4 regions of the Brevibacillus sp. FSL L8-0520 genome follow, and region 3 is predicted to be linked to each of the others. Evidence: riboswitches for the same ligand, from Rfam matches in the RefSeq annotation. Region 3 holds a riboswitch; each other region holds the start of a gene.

Region 1 (5,823 bases), 1.0 Mb from region 3:
AACGGCAGGAAACCGCCTCCGCCATACCAGACATCCCCCATCGGATTGTCCTTTTCGGCAATCATCTTGTTCACCAGAACGTTGGTGCCGGCGTACTGAATGTTAACGGTCGAGCCCTTGAAAGCCTTTTCAAAATTCTGACCAATTTCTTTGGTCATATCAGGTGTCTCAGGCGAGTAGAGTGCAATTTGACCCAGTTCTTTTGCGGCACCCGAACCCCCGCCAGCTTCTCCTTGGCCCGTACTGGATGAGCCCGTATCCCCCGAGGAACACCCCGCTACTGCCACCGTCGACAACAACGCCGCGGTCGCTACGACATTCAGCCACTTTTTCACCATTTGTCAGACCCCTCTTTCTATTCGTGTTCATTTTTCTGTTGATCGAATAGTTTGACGATAATGAATAAAAAGAAAACCCTTACGTATATAAACACACTCCTCCCCTTAAAAGGAATGTGTTTACGGGTAAGGGTTTTCTCCGTTTTCTCCGCCTAACCGTATTTCCGTATGTTTTCGTGCTGCACGATCAACTTTTCTAAAGTATAACCATAGTTTTCAATAACTGTCAATGAAAATGCTTACACAAATGCTGCCGCAGCCCGGACAGCCTTTTGCCAACCGGCATATAGCCTGCTGCGCTCCGTCTCTTCCAGTCTCGCCTCGAATGAGCGCTCAACCTGCCAATTGTGCGAAATCTCCTCTTTGCTTTTCCAAAAACCGATGCCCAACCCGGCCAAATAGGCGGCACCGAGCGCCGTCGTTTCATGTACGCGCGGACGCTCGACGGTGACACCGAGAATATCGCTTTGAAATTGCATCAGGAACTGATTCGCTACGGCACCGCCGTCTACGCGAAGCTTGCTCAGCGGAATGCCGGCATCTGCTTCCATGGCTGCCACCACGTCTCTGGTTTGGTACGCCAGCGACTCCAGTGTGGCCCGGATGAAATGCTCTTTTTTGGTTCCCCGGGTCAGTCCAAAAATCGCGCCGCGGACCTCGCTGTTCCAGTAAGGAGTGCCCAAGCCCACAAAAGCCGGGACGACATAGACGCCTTCGGTGGATGACACAGCCGTTGCGTAGCGTTCGCTGTCTGCCGAGGTTTTGAGCATGCGCAGGCCATCCCGCAGCCATTGGATCGCAGAGCCTGCGACAAAAATGCTCCCTTCCAGCGCGTACTCCACTTTTCCGCCAAGGCCCCAGGCGATCGTCGTCAGCAAGCCATGCTCGGAGCGAACGGCTTGTTCTCCGGTGTTCATCAGCAAAAAACAGCCGGTGCCGTATGTATTTTTGGCCATGCCCCGCTCGAAGCAGGCTTGCCCGAACAAAGCGGCCTGCTGGTCTCCTGCCGCCCCCGAGATCGGAACCTCGACGCCAAAGAACAAATCCTTGTCGGTTACCGCATACACCTCCGAGCTGCTTCTCACCTCAGGCAGCATCGCACGCGGGACATCGAGCAGAGCCAGCAGCTCATCGTCCCACTTCAAATCAAAAATATTGTACATGAGTGTGCGCGACGCGTTGGTATAGTCGGTCACATGCGCCCGGCCGCCGGACAGCTTCCAGATCAGCCACGTGTCAATCGTTCCGAACAGGAGGTCGCCCTGCTCCGCCAAAGCGCGGGCGCCTTCCACATGGTCGAGAATCCATTTTACTTTTGTGCCCGAAAAGTAAGCATCGATCAGCAGACCGGTCGTATCCCGAAACAATGGGTCGTATCCCTTGCTTTTGAGCTCTTCGCAAATTCCCGCTGTCTGTCTCGACTGCCAGACAATTGCGTGATAGATGGGCACTCCGGTATGCTTGTTCCACACCACGGTCGTCTCGCGTTGATTGGTGATCCCGATGGCTGCCACTTCCTGCGCCGAAACATTGTGGCTGGCCAAAACCTCGCCGATTACGCCGACGACCGATGACCAGATGTCCAGGGCATTGTGCTCTACCCATCCTGGCTGGGGAAAGAGCTGGGGAAATTCTTTCTGGGCCATCCCGACGATGCTTCCTTGCTTGTCGAACAAGATGGCCCGGGAACTGGTCGTCCCCTGATCGATTGCGAGCACATACTTTGTATCCATGAGCTTCCTCCTTCTACCGCGGGATACGGGCACCCTTTTTCTCCTCTATTAGGGGTGAAACCGGATGCGGTCTATATCCCGAAGCATTGGGCCGTCTCCGCTCACAACACGGGAAACTCTTCCGCCCTGATGCCGAAATCGCGGTGCAGCGCCTTCTTGTGCTCCTCTGCAAAACCGCTGGCAATCATGCCGATGCGCAAGACGCTCGCCCAGTCATATTGTATTCGCTGTTTTTCCACGAGAACTCCTGCCCGATCCAAAAAATGCGTGACTTGATCAGGCGTTCCCCGCAACGCTTTACTTTCCAGATAGCAAAAGCACCGCTTCTCCCCGGCTTCCCGATTGCCTGCCGGCTCGCTTTCCTGCCAGACCGGCTGAGGAGTGAAGCGCTGGGTCAGCAAATAGGCCAGATCCTCCACCACAGCGCTTGCTGTCGGAAGCTCGCCTGCCCCTTTGCCCATGAACAAAAGGTCGCCGACGATATTGCCCGACACCTGCACGGCGTTGTAGGCATCCTGCACCTGCGCGAGTGGGTGATCCAGCGGCAGAAGCGTTGGACGGACGGAAAGCTGTAGACCGCCCCCGGCCTTGGAAGCCTTGGCCAGCAGCTTGATCCGGTACCCCAATTCGCGGGCGAGGCCGATCTGTCCGAGATGCAGCTTTTCAATCCCCTGCCTCTCGGCTGCATGCAGCGGCAGCGATTCACCAAATACGAGCTGGGCGAGGATGTACGTTTTGTACAAGGCATCCCAGCCCTCTACGTCCGAGGCGGGGTCCGCTTCGGCGTAGCCCAGCTCCTGCGCCTGCTTCAGCACTTCGGCGTAGGGAAGCTTTTCCTGTTCCATCCGCGTCAGGATGTAATTCGTCGTCCCGTTTAAAATGCCGCTGACCGATACGATGTCATTAGTCCGGAGAAACTGGCGCAGCACGCCGAGAATCGGAATCCCTCCGGCTACGCTGGCCTCGTACGCGAGCTGAACGCCGTGCCGATTGGCTAGCCGCACCAGCTCCGTTCCGTGCTTGGCAAGCAGCTCCTTGTTCGCGGTGACGATGTGACAGCCCTTTTCAATCAGTGCACGGACATAGCCGTATGTCGGCTCGACGCCGCCCATCACCTCGACGACGATGTCCACGTCCGACGCCAGCACTTCTTCAAACCGGGTCGTGATCAGATTGTTCTCAATCGGTACAGACCGCTGCTTTTCCGCATTGCGGACCAGCGCCTTGACCACCTCGACACGTCTGCCCAACCTGTCCGACAGCTTTTGCTGCTGAGAGCGGATCGTTTTCAAGACGCCGCCCCCCACCGTCCCTACGCCAAGCAATCCTACTTTTACCACACTTGCACTCATGTACTCCACCTCTTTTTCTCATTTCAAACATAAAAAAGGCCTTCTTCCGTTTAAGAAGAAGGCTCGCGAGCTACAGGGGGCCTCCTTCTCATCTGCCAAGACATACTGCTGCTGTCTTGCAGGAATTGGCACCTTGCCACAAACTGCGTGACGGTTGCCGGGCTTCATCGGGCCAGTCCCTCCACCTCTCTGGATAAGAAAGAAGTTATGAAGTTGCGATAACTCAAAAACATTTGATCATACAAATAAAAAACCTTCTCCCGTTAAGAAGAAGGTTGGCATCCGGAATGGACGTACTCCCGCTTCTTATCTGTCAAGACTGTCATCAGTCCTGCAGGAATTGGCACCTTGTCACAAACTGCGTGACGGTTGCCGGGCTTCATCGGGCCAGTCCCTCCGCCTCTCTGGATAAGAACAGTATTTTCCTGTTGGCAACATTGTAAGGAATTCGGTTTGAGCCGTCAACCAGATATTTCCGACATTTCATCTTCGGACAATTCCTTTCATTTTTGAAAAGAAAGGTTTCTCATTTTTAATAAGGTGTTCTCATGCAGGTGATGGCGCACCAACAGACATTTCCAGCACTTTGTTTTGGTTTTTGCTTTCTCAATAGTGAGAATAATGGTACTGCCGATGCTCCTTCATACTGCACAGGAAGCAGCCGGTCATTTGGTATCATTCTTGCATATATTTTCAGAAAAGTCAGAGTATAATTCCCTTTTTCCATTCGCATGGGACGTCGGGTGCGTCGAATATACATGAATAAAAGACGCTCCACTCTGACTTTTTCAGCAGGAAGGAGGTGCTTTTTTTTGAGTAGGCTGCTGCCTGTTTTGATCCACGATCGTCCCACTTAGCTTCGGTTTCTACTATGATCTGCCCGTGTGCAGAAGGAGGGTGTTTGGATGAGACTTCGTCCGCGTGAACCAATCGATGTTGCGACACAAGTCGCGGTATTTCCTGCTACGATCGATCTGCATTTGCAAAAATGGCTGTTTCGAATGCGAAGATAGAACGTTTTCCAAAAATGGAAGGAGGACTCTATGCGAGTCGCTATTTTAGGAGTTGGCGGTGTAGGACAAGTAAGCGCGTGTGAAATCGTGAAATCGAAGTATTTGCAAAAACTGGTGCTGGCAGATATATCGATCGGCCCGGCTGAAGAGCTGGCTGCCGAGCTGCGCCGGGAGACGGATGTGGAAATCCAGGTAAAACGTGTCGACGCACGCGATGTATCGAGCGTCCAATCTATTTTGACTGACATTGACGTACTGCTGCATATCGGCTTGCCGGAAAACAACTTTGAAGTGATGAAAGCGTGCCTGAACACGAAAACCCATTATATCGACACGGCTTCCAGCGGCCCGCAATGGCTCCGCAAGCAGCTAGCCTGGACCGATAAATTCAAAGCGGCAGGCATTCTCGGAATCATGGGGCTTGGGTGCGATCCCGGCTTCTCCAACATCGCGGCGCGGTACGCTGTGGATCAGTTGGACGAAGTCGATGAGATTTTGATTCGCGACGGCGACAATTCCGTCGTCGACTACGACGGCTTCTGCTCCTTCTTCAGTCCGCAGACAGCCATTCAGGAGTGTTTGGCCAAACCGAACTTCTGGACGGCTGACAAGGGTGAACAATACTTGCCTACTCCCTTTGCCAACAAAGAGGAGTTCGAATTCCCCGAGCCGATCGGCTGGCTGGACTGCTACAACGTGGAGCACGAAGAAGCGACCACTCTTGGCGAGACGATTGGCCGCGCAAAAGGGTGCAAATACGTGGACTTCAAGTACGCCCTCCATCCCGACTTTGTGAATACCCTCAAGGTGCTGAGCTATCTGGGACTGGACAGCGACGAAGAGATCGAGGTCAAAGGCGTCAAGGTAGCGCCGCGCGATGTAGTCGTGACGACCATGCCGAAACCGGCCGATCTCGCCGGAAAAATCCACGGATACTCCTCCGTCGGCGCACTCGTCAAAGGCAAGAAGAACAACAAGCGAAAAGAAGTTTACGTCTACACGATCGCCAATCACGATGAGGTTTACTACAAGACGGAATTTCAAGCAACGATCTGGCAGACAGGCATCCCGCCGGTCGTCGCTGTCGACATGATCGCTGAAGGATTGTTGACCACGACCGGCTGCATTCCGCCCGAGCTGATCGACCCGCTCCCCTTTTTAGAGCGGTTAAAGGCTCGCGGCATGACTTGGGATGTGATTGAGAAGACTGCCCCTCTCAGGCAAATATCGTAGTACGTAACTTGAGATATAGAAAAAGATCGGGATTGGCAGCTGTTGCCGCTGTCCCGATCTTTGTTAAATACAGATCGGGTACGTTTCTTCCGATTCATCAATCCTACATGAAACGAAGGTGAAACCTCTCATGATGGAGAAAAAGCGGACAAGC
Region 2 (5,823 bases), 330 kb from region 3:
CAGGCGGTAGATGCGTTCTTCCCGCTCTTTTCCTTTTGCCAATCCGTAGGCGTCGATTCCTTCGGCGATGATGTCGCCCACCCTGAGCCGCGGATTAAGCGAGGCTTGCGGGTCCTGGAAGATTAGCTGCATGTGGCGGTTTGCTTCCCGCCTTTCGTGTCTGTCCATCCTGGCGAGGTCTTTTCCTTGAAACAGGATGCGCCCCGCAGTAGCCGGGTACAGGCCCACGATCGTCCTGCCCAGCGTCGACTTGCCGCAGCCGCTTTCCCCGACGATACCGAGCGTCTCCCCCCGCCTGATGGCAAAAGAAACGCGGTCAACAGCCCTGACCCGTTGGCCGCCGCCAATCTCAAACGATTTGGCGAGATTCTCCACCTCCACGATGTTGTCAAGCATATGTCTCCCTCCCTGCTGCAATCCACGCTTCCGCCTTCGGGGCACGCGGGTCGTTCAGCCAGCAGCTCGCCTCATGAGAATCGGAAAACGATTCGGCTGGCGGCATATGCGCCAGGCAAATTTCCATAGCAAAGCGGCAGCGGGCGGCAAACGGACAGCCGGCTGGCGGACGAAACAAATCCGGCGGAGTCCCTTCGATGGGGACCAGCCGCTCTTTTTTGCCTGCCGCAAGACGCGGCACAGACTGCAGCAGCCCTTGTGTGTATGGATGGCGCGGGTTGTCAAAAATCTCTTCCGCCCGGCCGCTCTCCACCACTGCGCCCGCGTACATCACCGTCACGTGGTCGGCCACCTCTGCGACTACGCCCAGATCGTGGGTGATCAAAATGATCGATGTGTTCAACTGCTGCTGCAGCTCCTTCATCAGCCGAAGGATTTGCGCCTGTATGGTCACGTCGAGCGCCGTCGTCGGCTCGTCGGCGATGATCAGCTCTGGATGGCAAGCCAGCGCCATGGCGATGCCGACACGCTGCCGCATGCCTCCGCTCAGCTCGTGCGGATATTGTTCATACCGCCTCGCCGCCTCCGGAATGCCCACCCTCTCCAGCAGCTTCAGCGTCTCTTCCTTTGCTTCCGCCTTCGTCTGCTTTCGATGCTTGATCAGCCCTTCGGCAATCTGTGTCCCGATTTTCATCGTCGGGTTCAGCGAGGTCATCGGGTCCTGAAAGATCATGCCGATCTGCGAGCCGCGAATCTGCTGCCACTCCTGTTTCGTCAGCCGGGTCAGCTCACGCCCGCGAAACCGGATGCTGCCGCTCTTTACCTGGCCGGATCGGGGCGGAATCATCCCCATCAATGCCCGGGCAGTCACGCTTTTTCCGCAGCCGCTCTCTCCGACAATGGCCAGCGTCTCTCCCTCCCTCACGGAAAAGGACACCCCTCTCACTGCCTGCACCTCTCCGCCGTACGTGCGAAAGGAGACGCGCAGCTGGTCTACTTCCAACAATGGCTTCACGATGAACTCCCCCTCATTTCCTGATGCGCGGGTCCAGCGCGTCCTGCAGACCGTCCCCGAGCGCGTTGCACGCGAACATGGCAAGCGAAATCATGAATCCCGGAAAAAACAGCCGCCACCACTGCCCGCTCAGCACAACCGCCAGCGCGTCGTTGGCCATCGTTCCCCAACTGGCCGTCGGCGCTTGCACGCCCAGACCGAGAAAGCTGAGAAACGACTCGGCGAAGATCGCATGCGGAATCGTAAAGGTCAGGTTGACGATGATCACGCCAATCGTATTGGGCAGCAGATGCCTGATGATGATTTTGGCATGGGAGGTGCCCAGCTTTTCTGCCGCCAGCACAAACTCCTGCCGCTTGATCTGCATGAGCTGTCCTCTGACCAGGCGGGCCATGCCCACCCAGCCGGTCAGCGAAAGCGCAATAATGATCGTGGCGAGTCCCGGCTCCAGAACGACCATCAGCAGGATCACCACCAGCAGATACGGGATGCTGTAGAGAATTTCAGCCAGCCGCATCAGGATGTTGTCCACTCGGTCACCCAGCCTGCTCCTTCCTGCCATGTATCCGGAAATGCCGCCGATGCACACACCGATTACCAGGTCGATGGCCGCCGCCACCACACCGATAAACAAAGAGATGCGGCCGCCCATCCAGGTACGCGCCCACATGTCCCGGCCCAGATCGTCCGTTCCAAACCAGTGCTCGCCCGAGGGCGGCAGATTCCCCTGCGTCAACGACTGCTCATGCGGGCTGTGAGGAACGAGCATCGGTCCGAAGATCGAGAGCGCCACCACCGCCGCGAGCAGGAAGAACCCGAGTATCGCCAGCTTGTTGCGGCATACCCGCTGCCATACCTCCTGCCAATACCCGAGGCTGGGACGTTCCCGCTCTTCCCCGGCAAGCCGGCTTGGGTCGACAGGTCGAAACAGCGAATCCAGTTGTGTTGCCTGATTGGCCATAACGCTATCTCCCTCCGCTCGTCAATCTGATGCGCGGGTCAATCACCCGGTACAGCAGGTCGATGATGTACAAAGTAAAAATGAGCACAAAGCTGTAAAAAACAGTCATTCCCAAAATGACCGGATAATCGCGGTTAAAAATGCTTTCCACGAAGTATTTGCCAAGCCCCGGAATGGCGAAAATCTTTTCCACCACAAAGGTTCCGGTCATCAGGTTGGCAAACAGCGGACCGACAAAGGTAAGCACCGGCAGTATGGTATTGCGCATCCCGTGTCTGACGACGATGGAAAAGGTGCCAAGCCCTTTCGCCTCCGCCGTGCTTATGTATTCCTGCTGCCAGACTTCCAGCATGCTGGCTCGTACGAATCGGGCGATAATGGCAAGCGGCCCGATGGCGAGCGCAAGCGTCGGAAGAACCGAATGCTCCCAGCTCCCCCAAGCCGCGACGGGCAAAAGCTCCCATTTGACCGCCATGTATTTGATCAACAGCGGTGCCAGAATAAAACTGGGGACGGAAATCCCGACGATGGCCGCGAACATGGACAGAAAATCCAACGCCCGGTTTTGGTAGAGCGCCGCGACGATTCCGACTGTGATCCCACCTGCCAGCGCGACAAGAAACGCCTGGAGCCCCAGAACAGCCGAGGCGGGAAAGCCCTCCGCAATCAGCGTGTTCACGTCCCTTGTCTTGGACTGGATGGACGGCCCCAGGTCAAATTGCACCAAGCCTTTCAGATAGAGCAGGTACTGCATAGGGATCGGCTCATCCAGGTTGTACTGGGCCCGCATGTTTTTCACGACTTCTTCCGGAAGCATTTTGGCGTCAGACGCGAACGGGTCGCCCGGAATCAGGTGCATGATCACAAACGTCACCGTGACAATGATCCACAGCGTAACCAGCATGAGAAAGCCACGCTTGACCGCATAATGAAGCACGTTGTTTCCTCCTTTGTGCAATTGTAATACTAAGTAAATAAATACGAATACTATGGATTATACATACAGAAAGCCCCTCTCCAGAAAGAAGAGGGGCGATTTGTACGGTTCCCACCTTCTTATCTCTCAGAATAACTCCGCAGGATTTAGCACCGTAAGGTCCATCAGACCAAGGTTGCCGGGTTTCATCGGGCCAGTCCCTCCACCACTCTCGATAAGAATGTTTTATGAAGTTAAATTTCATTCACTAAATTCTTTTTTATCTTATCATTTTACTTGGATATGTCAATGCGGTTTTAGTGCATTTGATTTTTGTTTATTTGTTACAGCTTTCATAGAAATGGACAAAAAAATCAATTTACGAGATCTGACGATAGTTACTTTCTATCTTACTGGAATGTAATAAATATAAAAGCAATAGTGATCAATAGAAAAAGAACAAATAATATCCCAAACACTATACATGTGTTTGCTGCTTTTTTAAATCTTGTCAAATTGGAGTTATTCAAAGACTCGATAGAACTAAAGAAACTTTTCAATGCTCCTATTAAAAAAAGAAATGTAAAGAAAGAAAATAAATACAGCAATATCATCACTTTCCTTTCTTTCTTAACCTTATATGGCATTATCATCATGGAGTCAATCGCCTAATCCGGCAAATTCCCAGTCCTCGTCCCAACTTCATAAGAAGCCCGCACATGATCATACATAAGATGCAAAATCATGCCGGTCGCCGCATGATCCAGGTTATGGCAGTGGTCCATCCACATGCCCGGATTGTCCGCGACAAATGCGACCTCATACGATTCGCCGGGCAGCACGTTTAACGTGTCGGTAAGCCATGGAGTCTTCACCTTCTCGCCGTTCTTCTTCAAAACCGTCATATGATGCCCATGCAAATGCATCGGATGCTCGGTCAAGCTTTTATTCACAAAGGTCGTTTTGACGCTATCGCCTTCTTTGACGACAAAAGTCGGCACCCGGGGATACACCTCTCCATTGATCGTCCACAAAAAATGAAACGTGCCGTTGTAAAATCCCATCTCGTTTCCGAGAATCATTTGGAATTCCCGATCGAATTTTTTCGCTGCCGTGACGTCATTTGTGACGGGCTTACCGTAATCGGACGGGTCGAACTCGGCGGATTCCGCCTTGAAGATCGGTTCCTCCGGAGGGGTTTCGGTATAAAAAATGATGCCAGGATTGCTCGTGTTCTTGTAATCGCCGAGTTTAAAGAGAACGGGACGGTCCGGCATCGTGAAGGTCACGTCGTATCTGCCGCCCGAACCAAGCCGCAACGCTGTTTGATCGGACAATGGCTGCGGGTCTTGAATCCGCATCCCGTCAATGCTCGTGATTCGGAAATCGGTCCCCTGCAGAAGATATTTTTGTGAAAGCTTATGCGTATTGATGATTCTCAGCTTTACTTTCTTCCCCGGCTTTACCTGCTTCGTTTGCCAACCGTCTTCTTTTCCAAAGGCATGTTTATACCCTTGGCTGGTCGTCCAGCGATGGTTGATGACGGTAAACTGTTCGTCAAAGGTTTCCGCGTCCTGCTTCGACTCGACAATCAGCGTGCCGAAAAACCCTTTCACCACTTGCTCCGACGCTTGCTGATGAGAATGGAACCAGTACGTCCCTTCCTGCTCGGCCCGAAACTTGTAAGTAAACGATTGCCCCGGTTTCACGACATTTTGCGTCATCCCCGGCACGCCGTCCATTGCATTCGGCACGTTATAGCCATGCCAATGAATCGTCACTCCGCTATCGATATCTTTATTGATCAGCTTCACTTCGACCATATCGCCATGCTTCACCCTGAGCTCGGGAGCGATTTCGCCGTTATACGTCCAGGCATCGATCACGGCTCCAGACGCAAGCGGTATCTTCTCTTGCTGTGCCACCAGTTCGAACTTCACATCGGCAGGAGCGGAAATATCTCCGGTCAGAGCTGCTACTTCAACTGTCCCCGTGCCGGTTTGATGATGAGCGCCATGCTGCTCATGACGATGATGCCCGGAGCCTGCAGACATCCGTGTAGCCGCGCCGCCCCCTTCGTCAATCCGGTCGTGATTCATCATGTCGGATGCTTCCGGCAGCTTGGAGGCTTGCACTCCCGCCAGTACGTTTGATACAAGGATGGCGATTGCGACCACGGCGGTTAGCGTACCAGCAGCAACGAAGTTGACCATCCTGTAAACAAGCCCGCGCTGAAGCGGTTCCCCCCGTACAACCTTCGCGTACCTTCTTCTTGCAAAAATCGCCGGCACAAGCAAAAGGAGCGCAACCAGCATCATCCGTTGAACGACCTCAAACGGGCCGGGCAGAACAGGCTGGGCAAAGACGGTGCTGAAAGCAGCAATGCCGGATGCGAGCGCTGCCGCATAAAAGGACAGCAGTACGGATGGATGAGCCACTGTGCGCAACGCTTCCGTCGTCGGTGCATCTCCACCGGAGTCCCGCAAGCTTTTTAACCGGGGCCATACCGTTACCGTCAAATACAATTGAGAAAGC
Region 3 (5,823 bases):
GAACAGGCTTTGTCCGATCGACCTGCTCAGCCTCTCCTGCTCGGCGAGGTATTTCATCTCCTCCACGTACGCCCGGGTGCGGCGATCTGCTTCGCCATTTACCTGAATCGGTCCCGGTCCATAGTCCAGCCCATGTTCGGAAAAACCCCAGACGTCACCGGCCGAAAGCAGCAGCACGCCTTCTTTGGCATCCTCATGCAGCACCTCCTGTCCGGTATCCACGGCCAGCCAGGTAAGGTCCAAATTATACGGAGCCAGGAAAGCGTACATTTCCTCCAGGCTCATAAACCGGTCAAAGGAAATCGCCAGTTGCGATACCGTCCCCTCCGGCAGCATTTCAAGCGTCTTCCACGCGGGCTCTCGTCTGAAAGAGGTATCCTCCTGCAGCTTCGTCTGAAGCGGGAACAGGAAAAACAGATTTTTCTTCCGAACGCCGTCGTTCCATACCGGGCGGGAGGATACTTTGGTAAACACATTCGTAGTCTCGAAATACCCTGGCTGCTGACGGTCGCCCCCCACCTTTTCGCGCAGCTCCATTTGAATGCTGCCATAAAAAAGGCCAACCTGCGCGCCGCTGCTGCCTGCTACGATCCCCGGCTGAGTGAAATTCACCAAATCCTTGGAGACGCGAAACATATCTTCATACAGCGACCGGCCAATCCAATAGTTGACAAACAACAGGACAAAGCCGATCAGCAGCGAGATCCCCACCGTGTAGGCGGCGTTGGACAGCCTGCTCTTCCACTTTCCCCAGCGGATGATGGAGCGCTGCTTCTCCTCCGGCAAAAAATCCGCGGCTTTGTCTTCCGGTTCTGTCTGCATCAGCCCGCCTCCCAGCAAAAGCTCCTCCAGTCGCTCCGCATACTCCGGGTCGTCTGCGAGACGCTGCCTCAATCGCGCTGTCTCCTCAGCGCCAAGCTCCCCCCGCAGATAAGCGAGAAGGAGCTGATCGCGCTCCCGGCTTTTTTGCTTATGATCCTCCAGCTTGCCGTTATCCGCCATGTTGACCGTCCCCCCACCATTTTCGCATCTTCAATCGTCCCCGGTAGATCGACCGCTTCACATCGGCCACATCGATGCCGAGGACGTCGGCTATTTCCGCATAGCTGAGCTTTTCCGCATGAAGCAGCAGCACCTGTCGCTGTTTTTCCGGCAGCCCCCGGAGAACAGTCAGCACGAGGGCCGCCGTCTCCCTAGCCAGTGCCGCCGATTCCGGACTGACCGCCGCCTGATCCGCCTGCTCAGGCAAGGTGTCGATCAGTTGAACAGGCCTGCGCTTTTGCTTGCGGTGCCAGTCGATAAACGCGTGGTACGCTACCTTGAACAGCCAAGGACGCACTTTTTCTCCCCGATAGGTATCCAGGTGCTGAAAGGCACGGAAAAAGGTCTCCTGCGTCAGATCCTCCGCCCAGCCTGCATCGCCGGTGAGCTTGCGGAGGTAGCGGTATATGTCATTGACGTGCAGGCGGTACACATCCTCCACTCCTGCCTTTCCCATTCCTTCACACCCTTTCACCTGATACCACGCCTTTTTTTAGAAAAAGTTCCACCTGCAGCAAAATTTTTAATGCTCAAAACAAGGGTTGACTCCCGAAAAGGAACAGCATATCATGGGGTTATCGCAAGTCAAATGCATACTGTACATGAAACTCTTATCGCGAGCTGGCTGAGGGACTGGCCCTATGATGCCCGGCAACCGGCGCTTACCCTGCAAGGGGGGCGAAACGGTGCTAATTCCAACGGTGAGAGTCGAAGCCGCCGACGAAAGTCTGCCACTTCGACCCTGAACCGAGAGATGAGAGGAGACGAAAACGTTATCGGACGAAAGCGCCTCCCCTCTCGAAGGGGAGGTTTTTTTGCGAGAAAAGGAGGTTTCCTCATTGAGCGAACAACGCATCCTCGTCACCTATTTGACTCAGGCAAAGGACTTGCAAAAAAAGGCGGAAGCGATCGCCGTCGGGATGACTGTCGGCAGTTGGACCGATCTGCCCGCAGCCAAGCAGGCAGATTTGAAGCCCTATTTGGGTGAAGCTGTCGGCGCCCAGGTGCTCGATACCCTGGAAAACGGCGAAAGCCGCGGATTGATTACGATCAGCTACCCGGTTCGCAACTTTACCGCTGACATTCCGTCCTTGTTGACAGGCGTCTTTGGGAAACTGTCCATGGACGGAAAAATCAAGCTGATTGACATACAGTTTCCGGAAGCGTTTTTGGCCGCTTTTCCCGGCCCGAAATACGGCATCTCAGGCATCAGAGATCGGCTCGGAGCGCATAATCGCCCACTCTTGATGAGCATTTTCAAATCCTGCCTCGGCCTGCCGTTTGACGATCTGAAAACCCAGTTTCGGGCACAGGCTCTGGGCGGCGTTGACCTAGTAAAAGATGACGAAATTTTCTTTGCCGATGACCGTGCTCCCTTTCTGGAACGAATCCGGGCGTTTAAACAGATTGCCCGGGAAACAGAAGCGGAAACAGGGAAACCGGTTCTGTATGCGGCCAATCTGACCGGGCCGGTCACCGACTTGACCGAACGTGCCAAGAGAGCTGTGGAAGCCGGCGCAGACTGCCTGCTGTTTAACGTGCTTGCCTTTGGCTACGATGCCCTGCACCGACTGGCTGCAGACCCGGATGTTCAGGTGCCGATTATGGCCCACCCGGCGCTCGCCGGAGCCTACTATCCGTCGCCCGTCTACGGTATTGGGACACCGCTGCTCCTGGGCAAGCTGATGCGCTTGGCTGGCGCAGACCTGGTGCTCTTCCCATCGCCGTACGGAAATGTGGCGTTGAACAAAGAAGAAGCGCTCAAGCTGGCGGAGCATTTGACCGAACCGACCGGAACTTTGCGCAAATCATTTCCGGTACCGTCTGCGGGCATCCATCCCGGCCTTGTCCCGCAATTGTACGAGGATTTTGGCCTGGACCAGGTGGTCAATGCCGGTGGGGGCATTCACGGCCATCCAGGTGGTGCGACGGCAGGCGCCCGAGCGTTTGTCGCAGCGATCAACGCAGTCGTGGCAGGACAAACGCTGGAGGACGCTTCCTCCGAATCTGCTGAACTGTCACAGGCTTTGCAGAAATGGGGAACAAAATGATGACCAAGCCACTCGTGCTGTTTTGCGATTTTGACGGAACAATTACGGAAAAAGACAATATTGTCGCGATTATGCGACGTTTTGCTCCGCCTGAGCGGGAAGAGTTGATCGAGCAGATTCTCACCCAAAAGGTGTCGATCCGCGAAGGTGTCGGCGCGTTGTTCAAGCTGATCCCATCCGAGAAAAAGCAGGAGATCATAGACTACATCGTCAAAGAGGCGACGATTCGCCCCGGATTTGCCGAATTCGTCCGCTTCTGCCGGGAGGAAGGCATCGAGCTGTTGATCACCAGCGGCGGCATTGACTTTTTTGTCGAGCCGATCCTTGCCCCGTTTGCACTCGATGTGCCGATCTATTGCAACGGCAGCGACTTCAGCGGACCGCGCATCACGATTACCTGGCCGCATACGTGCGACGAGCATTGCGACAACAACTGCGGCATGTGCAAAACAGCCATTATCCGCCGCTACGATCCAGAGCGATACTACCGCGTCGTCATCGGCGATTCGATCACCGATCTGGCCGGAGCCAAAATCGCCGACTTTGTCATTGCCCGTTCGCTCCTGGCTCAAAAAAGCGAGGAGCTGGGGCTGCCCTTCAAGTCGTTTGCGACGTTCCACGACGTCATCGCTATCTTGCAGGAGCTGAAACGCAGGCAGGAGGTACCATCATCATGACGATTACACTTGAACAGCGCTTGGACGCTTTTCGCCGCCTGGACGAAGCCAAGCTGACCTTTGCCCGCCGGGACTGGTTTCCCGGCACCAGCGGCAACCTTTCGATCAAATTGAGCGACGAACCCTTGCAATTTGCCGTGACTGCCAGCGGCAAGGACAAGACAAAGCTCTCGCCCGAGGACTATCTGGTCGTAGACGGCAACTCTCAGCCGGTAGAACCTACAGCACTCAAGCCGTCAGCAGAGACGCTGGTCCACGCTGTCGTCTACCGCGTCATTCCTACGGCAAAAGCATGCTTCCATGTCCACACGGTCTGGAACAACCTCATCTCTGAGCTGTACTTCGGCCAGCGAGCCTTTTCCATACAAGGACAGGAATTGATCAAGGGGCTCGGCATCTGGGAAGAAAACGCCCGCATCACCGTCCCGATTGTCGAGAATTTTGCCGATATTCCGACGCTCGCTTCCGCCATCGAAAAAGTCATTACGCCCGAGGTTCCCGGCGTGCTGATCCGCAACCACGGCATTTACGCCTGGGGCGACAGCGACTTTGCGGCGAAGAGGCACCTGGAAGCATTTGAATTTCTGTTTGAATACCACGCGCGCTGGCTGCAGCTTCGCCAAGCCGCTGTGGCTGCTCCATAAACAACCACCCCAAGGAGGCCTGTAACATGGCAAAAGTACGCTTTCACGACAACAACGAGTATTTGACCGGCGAGAGTGTCATCTCGTTTTTGGACACGCAGGGAATCATTTACGAGCACTGGGGCGTTGACCGTCTCGACGAACAGCTCAAGAGCAACTACAGCCCGACCGATGAAGAAAAGCAGCAGATCCTCGACGCTTTTAAACCGGAAATCGATGCGATCAGCGAGCGCCGCGGCTATTTGACCGCTGACATCATTGTCCTGTCCGACAAGACACCGAATCTGGATGAATTGCTGGTCAAATTCAAGAACGAGCATCACCACACAGATGACGAATGCCGTTTTTGCGTAGACGGCCACGGCATTTTTGCCATCAAAGGAAAAGACGACCGCTACTTCGATGTGGAAATGGAGCCGGGCGACCTCATCTCCGTTCCTCCGAACTATCGCCACTACTTTACATTGATGGACGACCGCAAGATCAAGGCGATCCGCCTGTTCGTCACTCCTGCAGGCTGGGAAGCGATTTATTAATTTACGGATAACAGAAAGAGCCCTCTCTTGAGCTTGGCGGATTGGCCGCATCCGGCATTTCCGCCTGGCTCAAGAGAGTTTTTTATTCCGTAATGCCAATTCCTTTGATAGAGATAACAGGCTTGACCCGCACCTCTGCTTTGGCAAATGCCGCCGGCCAATCATCCTGAACCTTTTTCCATTCCTTGTACTGGTACGCCCGGGCGTACACCCCGAAGCCGACAGGATCTACCTTTTGTTTTTGAAATTGTTTGATCAGGTCGGCGTACTTTTGGGCCAACTGCTTCTCAATCAACTGTTCCAGTTTCTTGTATTGCTTTGCCGGTTCAACCGGGAACATTTGCTCCGCCAGGGAGATTTCCATTTGCAATTCTACATCAAATCGAAAACGGTTGTCGCGGTATCCGGTTTTTACTGTTCTGGTTACATCCTTCACAAAGAAGGAGACCCGCGGCTTGATTACTTTCTGCTGATCTGATTGCCCTGGCAACGGCACTGTCAGCGTCATTTCTCCCTGCAATTTGTGGATGAGAATCTGAAGCAGAATGGTATCTTTGGGAAGGAGCAGCGTGACGTATTTCCCTTGGTGGTCCAACAGAGCCGTACCCATGACCTCTACAACGCTATTTCGCTCTTTGAACTCCGTTATAGAGGGCGTCATTCCCTTCTCAGCCATCATGCGGTGAAACTCCTGCGTCGTTGTCTTGACCGTCAAATTCCGGCGGTTGGCCGTATCGAGCAATTGGGTTAAATGAAGTGGCAGCCGCGGTTTATCCGCAGGATTCAAATGAAAGACGGAATGCACGGGACCATCTACTACCACGACGCGAGAGTTAACCGTCATTCGCCCGTCCCTGTAGAGAGTGTCGAGCAG
Region 4 (5,823 bases), 1.6 Mb from region 3:
TGGCGTAGATCGAGTAGCCCTTTGAATAGGTCATATGGACGCCGTTTACGATGTACAGCATCGCCAAGGTCGCCAACAGGTCGGGAATCCGAATCTTCACGACCAACAGCGCGTTGATCAAGCCCACCAGAACGGCCAGAACGATCGGAACCGCCAATGTCGCGACCGCTCCTTGTTCGTACCAGACCATCATCGATGCGGAGACAACGGTAGTCAAGGAGACGGTCGAACCGACAGACAGGTCGAATCCGCCGACAATCAAGGAAAACGTAACACCGACGGCCACAAATGTGACGATGGAGATGGAGCGCAAAATATCCGTGATGTTGGCATAGGTAAAGAAATAAGGATTGGTCAGGCTAAAAAGCAGGATGACGATGGCGATCACGGCAACTGTTCCGTATTTATAAACAAAATCAAACAAGCTGTATTTTTTTGCTTCCATCTTATTCACCCCCGCTTGCGTAATACATGATTGACTCCTGGGTCGCTTCTTCCCGGCTCAGCTCTTTTACGATTTGTCCCTCGAACATGACGAGGATCCGGTCCGCAATCCCCAGCACCTCGGGAAACTCGCAGGAAAAATACAGGATGCCTTTTTTCTCCGCGGCGAGCGAGCCGATCAGGCGGTATATGTCGCTTTTCGCCCCGATGTCCACACCCTTCGTCGGCTCGTCGAACATAAAGATGCGCGCATCCGTATCCAGCCATTTTCCGATAGCGACCTTCTGCTGGTTTCCCCCGCTCAAGTGGCCGACAGGCTGACGGATGCCCGCTGTCTTTACCCCCAGTTTTCGGACGATCTTCTCGGCTTGCTCCGACTCCAGTCTTTGCTTCACAAAGCCCTTTGGCGACCATTTGGCCAGGGTAGCCACCGACAGATTGCGGGCGACCGACTCCTCTACGAATATCCCTTCCTTGCGGCGCTCCTCCGGCACGAGGACGATCCCCGCCTCGACTGCCTCTTTCGGCGTGCGAAGCCGCAAAACCCTGCCGTTTACAATCAGCTTGCCATCCTCCCACTCATCCGCGCCGAACAGCAGACGTGCCAGCTCCGTCTTCCCTGCTCCAACCAGGCCGACGACACCGACGATTTCTCCCTCGCGCACATGCAGGTCCGCTCGGCGAACCTTGCCTCCTCTGGCGTTTTTCACTTCCAGGATGGTCTCGCCGATCGGCACCTGGGTCTTCGGGAACTCCTCGGAGAATGTCTTGCCCAGCATCGCGGCGATGACCTCGTCCATCGTTGTGTCCGCCGTCTCTTTGGTAGAGATCCGTTGTCCATCGCGCATGACGGTGATCCGGTCGCAGATTTGAAAAATTTCCGGCAGCCGGTGGGAGATGTAGATAATGCCCAACCCCGCTTGCTTGCACTGCTCGATGATCTGAAACAGCCGCTCTGTTTCCGTGTTGCTGAGCGGAGCTGTCGGTTCGTCAAAAATAATGAATCGGGCCTGCTGTACCGTCGCCCGGGCGATCAGGATCAGCTGCTTTTCGGACAGCGTACAGGCTTCCACCTGCTTTTTCACAGGAATGGAAAAGCCAAACCTTGCGAGAATCGCTTCCGCCTCTTCATACAAGCGGCGCCAGCTGATCAAGCCCTTTGCTTGGATTTGGCGATCGAGCAATATGTTTTCCGCTACACTGAGGTACGGGATCAGCGCCGTATCCACTTCCTGATAGACGCATTGAATCCCGAGCGCTTTGGCATCCTGCGGCGACTGGATCGCGGCCTCCCTGCCATCAATCACAATGGAGCCTCCGTCCGCCACATAGGCTCCCGTCAAAATCTTCATCAGCGTGCTCTTCCCCGCTCCGTTGGCTCCGAGCAGAGCGTGAACTTCTCCCGCTTTCACTTCGAAATCGACGGAACGGAGCGCGGGTACGCCAGAGAACTGCTTCATGATGCCGTTCATCTGCAAAGTCGTCATTTTCTGTCCCCCCTTATTAAGGAAGAATCCCGTTGATGGATGATCAACGGGATTACGCTACACCATCTATGCAGGATTACTTGCCCCATTCTTTCACGTACTGGGAGAGATCTCCCATCGTGATTTTCTTGTCCGTCGGCAAATCGTCTCGCTTGACCAGCACAGGATTCAGTTTGACGCTGTCCGGCACCTGCTCGCCGTTGATTTTTTTGAAGACGGTTTGGGCTTGAATCCGTCCGATGTTGCCCGGGTCTACCGCTGCAGTCGCTACCCACGAGGTAGAGGGATCCTGCATGAGCTGCAGGTCTTCGTCGCTCAAATCGATCGAGTATACTTTGATCTCGGTACGGCCGGCTTGCTGAATGGCGCGGGTCGCTCCTTTGGCGAACTCATCCCAGGAAGCCCAGACCGCTGTAATATCTCCTTTGTTTGGATACTTCTTCAGAATGGCTTCCATCTGCGATTGCGTATCCAGCGCGGTGTTGTTGGTGGCGCTGCCGAAAGCGGCAACCTCCTTGATATCCGGATATTTCTTCAAAAAGGCTTCGTACGTGATCTGGCGTTTTTCCATCGGTGCAAAGCCAGCCACCCAAATTTTCACGATGTTTCCTTTGCCGCCGGTATCTTCAGCCAGCTTCTCCAGGCTAAGCTCAGCCAGCTTCTGGTCATCCTGCTCTACTACAGGAACCCCGGGAAGCTTGATGTCTGTATCAAACAGCACGAGCGGGATGTTTTGCTTCACAGCCTTTTCTGCTCCTTGCTGCAGTGCTTCTGCAGTGCCGTGGTCAATCAGAATGCCGTCGAAACGCTGGTTGACCGCCGCATCCAGGTTGGAAGCCATTTTGGACAGATCGGTATCTGCGTTGAAAACAGTCAGCTCTCCGCCGTTCTTTTCTACTTCGGCTTTGACGCCGGCAATGTACTGAGCCGAGAATGTGCCTACGTTTTGCCGCATCACGAGCGCGATCCGTTTTGCTTTCTCGCCGGAGCCGCCACCCGCTCCGCCGTTTCCGGAAGACGCGCTGTTGCCCCCGCCGCAAGCTGTCAGCAAAAGAGACACAGAAAGGATAAGCGATCCAATCAAACTAAACTTCTTTTTCATATCGGAAAACCCCCTTTTTAAAGTAACACGGTACGCTGTTCTGCGGTTTTGAACCGGAATCGACATCCATTTGCTCCATCAAAAAAGCCTCTTTCCAGATGAAAGAGGCTTAAATCAGCGGATTTTCGCCTCTCATCTGTCAGGTATCGCTACCTGTAGGAGTTAGCACCTTGGCTCAAAAGAAACGTGTTCCTTTGCGCTAGGTTGCCGGGCTTCATTGGGCCAGTCCCTCAGCCTTCTCTGGATAAGAGTTCATATTCTCATATCAAAACCTTTTGTATATACAGAATATAATGGCTGCTTTCAAACCTGTCAACTAGGATTTTTTCCCCTTCCCTGTCCCTATCTTTTCAAATGCCTGGGCGACAAACCAACTGTGCTCCTCCCGCATCTTTTGTTCCGTAGACGCATCGAGTCCCCAGTCGGATATTTTGGAAGCCGGGCGCAAAGCTGCGAACAGATCCCAGTAAGACAGGTCTGTAAAATCGAACTTCGTCAAGGATTGATAGCGACCGGTAAAACGAAGCATCGCCTCGATGCCGAATGCCCACAGAATCTCCAGTCTGGCGTTGGCAACATCCGCGAGCGGATCTCCGAGCTGCGCGTCCTCCCAGTCGATCACTGCAGCAAGCTGTCCGTCCCTCCACATTACATTTCCTGGCCAAAAATCTCCATGCAGCAGTACGCATGGATTCCGCGAAGGAAATGGCCAAACTGCCTCCAGAACATCCCGAATGCGTCCCTCACCCAGCGATTCATCTGTGATTGCCGGCCGTTTTTCGATTTTCTCGGTACATGCTTTCTCCAGTTTGGGCAAAAAGGACAAATCCAGCTTCGAGACGTCCACACTATGAATCCTGGAAAGCTGCGCAGCTAGCTGGAAAACGTGGTCGGTCACATCGGCAGGAGTGAACTCAGTCTTTCCCTCGATGTATTCAATCACGACGTACGGCGTGGAAAAAATCTCGCCTGATTGATCCAGGAAAAATGGCACTGGCGCGGCCACCCCCACAGACTTCAGGAGTTCCATCAGCTTGAATTCATCTGCTGCCACATGGGGATTCTGTGAAATGTCTGCCGCACCGTGCCGGCGCACAACCATTTTTTTCCTTTTGCCGTCAAGCTGCTCGATTTCAAGCGCCGTCACCTGCGCTGAGACACCGCCTTTCAACTCCCAGGAGCGAACCAGCTTGCTTTGGGGTTCAAGCCTTTGAACCAATCTTTGAAAGCAGTCCCTTTCCGTTGATTCTGTCATTTGCACCTCTCCTTTGCCTTTTCCGGAATATTCGCTATCCCCGTGATCAAATCATCCCGGTTTCCCGCAGAAGATGAAAAATGAAAAGCGGACAGCTCTCGAATGGGCCGTCCGCTTCTTTTGCTCGCTTTACGGGTCAATCGCTGTTTATCGCTTTAGTTGGATGTGCAGCCATTGCATTTTTCACCTGGACTGCAACTGCTAAAGCCAGCGCCTGACCAATCCCCCTACAAATTCCCAACTACTTCTGCTGGTAATTTACTCTTACGATCTTCCAGCCATACGGGCTTGATTCTTCCTGTTCCAAAGAGTATTCCACCTGATAATTTCCTGTCAGCGTATGCTGATAGCTTCCTGTCACCCACAATCGCTTCGGATTGCTGTCATCTTTCCTGACCACCAGGCTGCCGCTGTAATCATGCAGAGGGAGCGGAGCGATCTCTTCCAGTGACTCTTGGGCGTCCTTGCTGAAAAACTGCCCGATCCGCGACGGGTCCTTCTGGACATACGCCTGATTGGCGGCGGTGAGGAAGAGGTTGACGATGTTTTTCTGGCGAAGCTGCGTTTCCTTGAACTGCTGAGGCGTATCGCGTTTCCAAAGATCATGCAAGCGTTTCAGGACGATGGCAAACTGCGCTCGTGTCATTTGTTTTTTCGGGTCAAAATTTTTGTCTGCGTTAAAGAGATAGAATTCGGAAATCGCTGCCGCATAGGGCGATGCCGTATCCTCGTATTTGGGATCGTGCTTCCACAGATAGTAGCCCGTATAGTAAGGCTTCACTTCATCCAGCTTGAGGGTTGTCGCCCGCATTTTGTAAGGAGCCAGGACATGGAACAGGATCATGCTCGCTTCTTCTCTGGTCAACGGCTTTTGCAAATAATCGGAGGACAGCCACCAGTCGATGTTGTTCTTCTGTGGCTGCTTCATACCTCCACGTTCGGATAAGTGCAGGTAGTACAGCATGCTTTCTCCCGGATCGAAGGAATTGACAAATCCGGTTTGTATGTCTAGCATGGCGCGCATATTGGCAAGGAGTTGTTCCGTTTCCTGTTTATAAGAGAACCGTTGATCCACATGCGTATTTGGCTTGGCTGTTTCCAAGGGACCATAGATGCCTTCCAGCACCCGGTTCAGCAAAGCCAGCGCTTCGCCCCTGGTAACCGGATTGTCCGGATGAAAATACCCGTACTTGAGGCGGTAAACATTCAGTGCGCTCAGTTCCTCGATTTCCTTTTGGGCCCAATGCCCCTGAATATCCTCATAGTATACGGGAGCCGCAGAAGCGCCGGGGACAAAAAAGCTTTGGACGAACAGACCGAACATAACGATCCAGGCAAGATAACGTTTGTACATTTCTCAGTACTCCTTTCCAAATAATGCTTCGGGCAACATTTTCCCTAGGTAAGTGATCGTGCTGATGCTGACGGACGGGAATACCATGCGATTATCGGATTTCCGTTTACTTGTGGACTGCTCCTGTTTTATCGATCTGGATCAGCTTCCCGTTCTGTTTGACTGTGGCGACGCCATTTTT

The links. Region 3 has a riboswitch for S-adenosylmethionine ahead of NSQ24_RS21460 (2,3-diketo-5-methylthiopentyl-1-phosphate enolase). Riboswitches for the same ligand answer to the same signal wherever they lie in the genome.
Region 1: another riboswitch for S-adenosylmethionine. It lies ahead of NSQ24_RS16655 (homoserine dehydrogenase); the one in region 3 lies ahead of NSQ24_RS21460 (2,3-diketo-5-methylthiopentyl-1-phosphate enolase).
Region 2: another riboswitch for S-adenosylmethionine. It lies ahead of NSQ24_RS22915 (ABC transporter permease); the one in region 3 lies ahead of NSQ24_RS21460 (2,3-diketo-5-methylthiopentyl-1-phosphate enolase).
Region 4: another riboswitch for S-adenosylmethionine. It lies ahead of NSQ24_RS02820 (sugar ABC transporter substrate-binding protein); the one in region 3 lies ahead of NSQ24_RS21460 (2,3-diketo-5-methylthiopentyl-1-phosphate enolase).

Annotation. Positions count from the first base shown of each region.
Region 1 is NZ_CP150171.1:3,334,832-3,340,654, forward strand. Features, by position in the region: gene NSQ24_RS16645 (extracellular solute-binding protein) at 1-338, opposite strand, end outside; gene glpK (glycerol kinase GlpK) at 578-2,071, opposite strand; gene NSQ24_RS16655 (homoserine dehydrogenase) at 2,173-3,423, opposite strand; SAM riboswitch class I at 3,509-3,623, opposite strand; SAM riboswitch class I at 3,727-3,838, opposite strand; gene NSQ24_RS16660 (saccharopine dehydrogenase C-terminal domain-containing protein) at 4,467-5,669, shown strand; gene NSQ24_RS16665 (spermidine/putrescine ABC transporter substrate-binding protein) at 5,800-5,823, shown strand, end outside.
Region 2 is NZ_CP150171.1:4,675,591-4,681,413, forward strand. Features, by position in the region: gene NSQ24_RS22900 (ABC transporter ATP-binding protein) at 1-396, opposite strand, end outside; gene NSQ24_RS22905 (ABC transporter ATP-binding protein) at 389-1,411, opposite strand; gene NSQ24_RS22910 (ABC transporter permease) at 1,425-2,372, opposite strand; gene NSQ24_RS22915 (ABC transporter permease) at 2,377-3,309, opposite strand; SAM riboswitch class I at 3,426-3,530, opposite strand; gene NSQ24_RS22920 (multicopper oxidase family protein) at 3,957-5,823, opposite strand, start outside.
Region 3 is NZ_CP150171.1:4,343,297-4,349,119, forward strand. Features, by position in the region: gene NSQ24_RS21450 (anti-sigma factor) at 1-1,002, opposite strand, end outside; gene NSQ24_RS21455 (sigma-70 family RNA polymerase sigma factor) at 992-1,498, opposite strand; SAM riboswitch class I at 1,650-1,802, shown strand; gene NSQ24_RS21460 (2,3-diketo-5-methylthiopentyl-1-phosphate enolase) at 1,881-3,092, shown strand; gene NSQ24_RS21465 (2-hydroxy-3-keto-5-methylthiopentenyl-1-phosphate phosphatase) at 3,092-3,769, shown strand; gene NSQ24_RS21470 (methylthioribulose 1-phosphate dehydratase) at 3,766-4,413, shown strand; gene NSQ24_RS21475 (cupin domain-containing protein) at 4,440-4,949, shown strand; gene NSQ24_RS21480 (Ger(x)C family spore germination protein) at 5,032-5,823, opposite strand, start outside.
Region 4 is NZ_CP150171.1:489,578-495,400, reverse strand. Features, by position in the region: gene NSQ24_RS02830 (ABC transporter permease) at 1-445, opposite strand, end outside; gene NSQ24_RS02825 (sugar ABC transporter ATP-binding protein) at 447-1,931, opposite strand; gene NSQ24_RS02820 (sugar ABC transporter substrate-binding protein) at 2,008-3,033, opposite strand; SAM riboswitch class I at 3,163-3,284, opposite strand; gene NSQ24_RS02815 (phosphotransferase family protein) at 3,350-4,288, opposite strand; gene NSQ24_RS02810 (S-layer homology domain-containing protein) at 4,530-5,642, opposite strand; gene NSQ24_RS02805 (WG repeat-containing protein) at 5,749-5,823, opposite strand, start outside.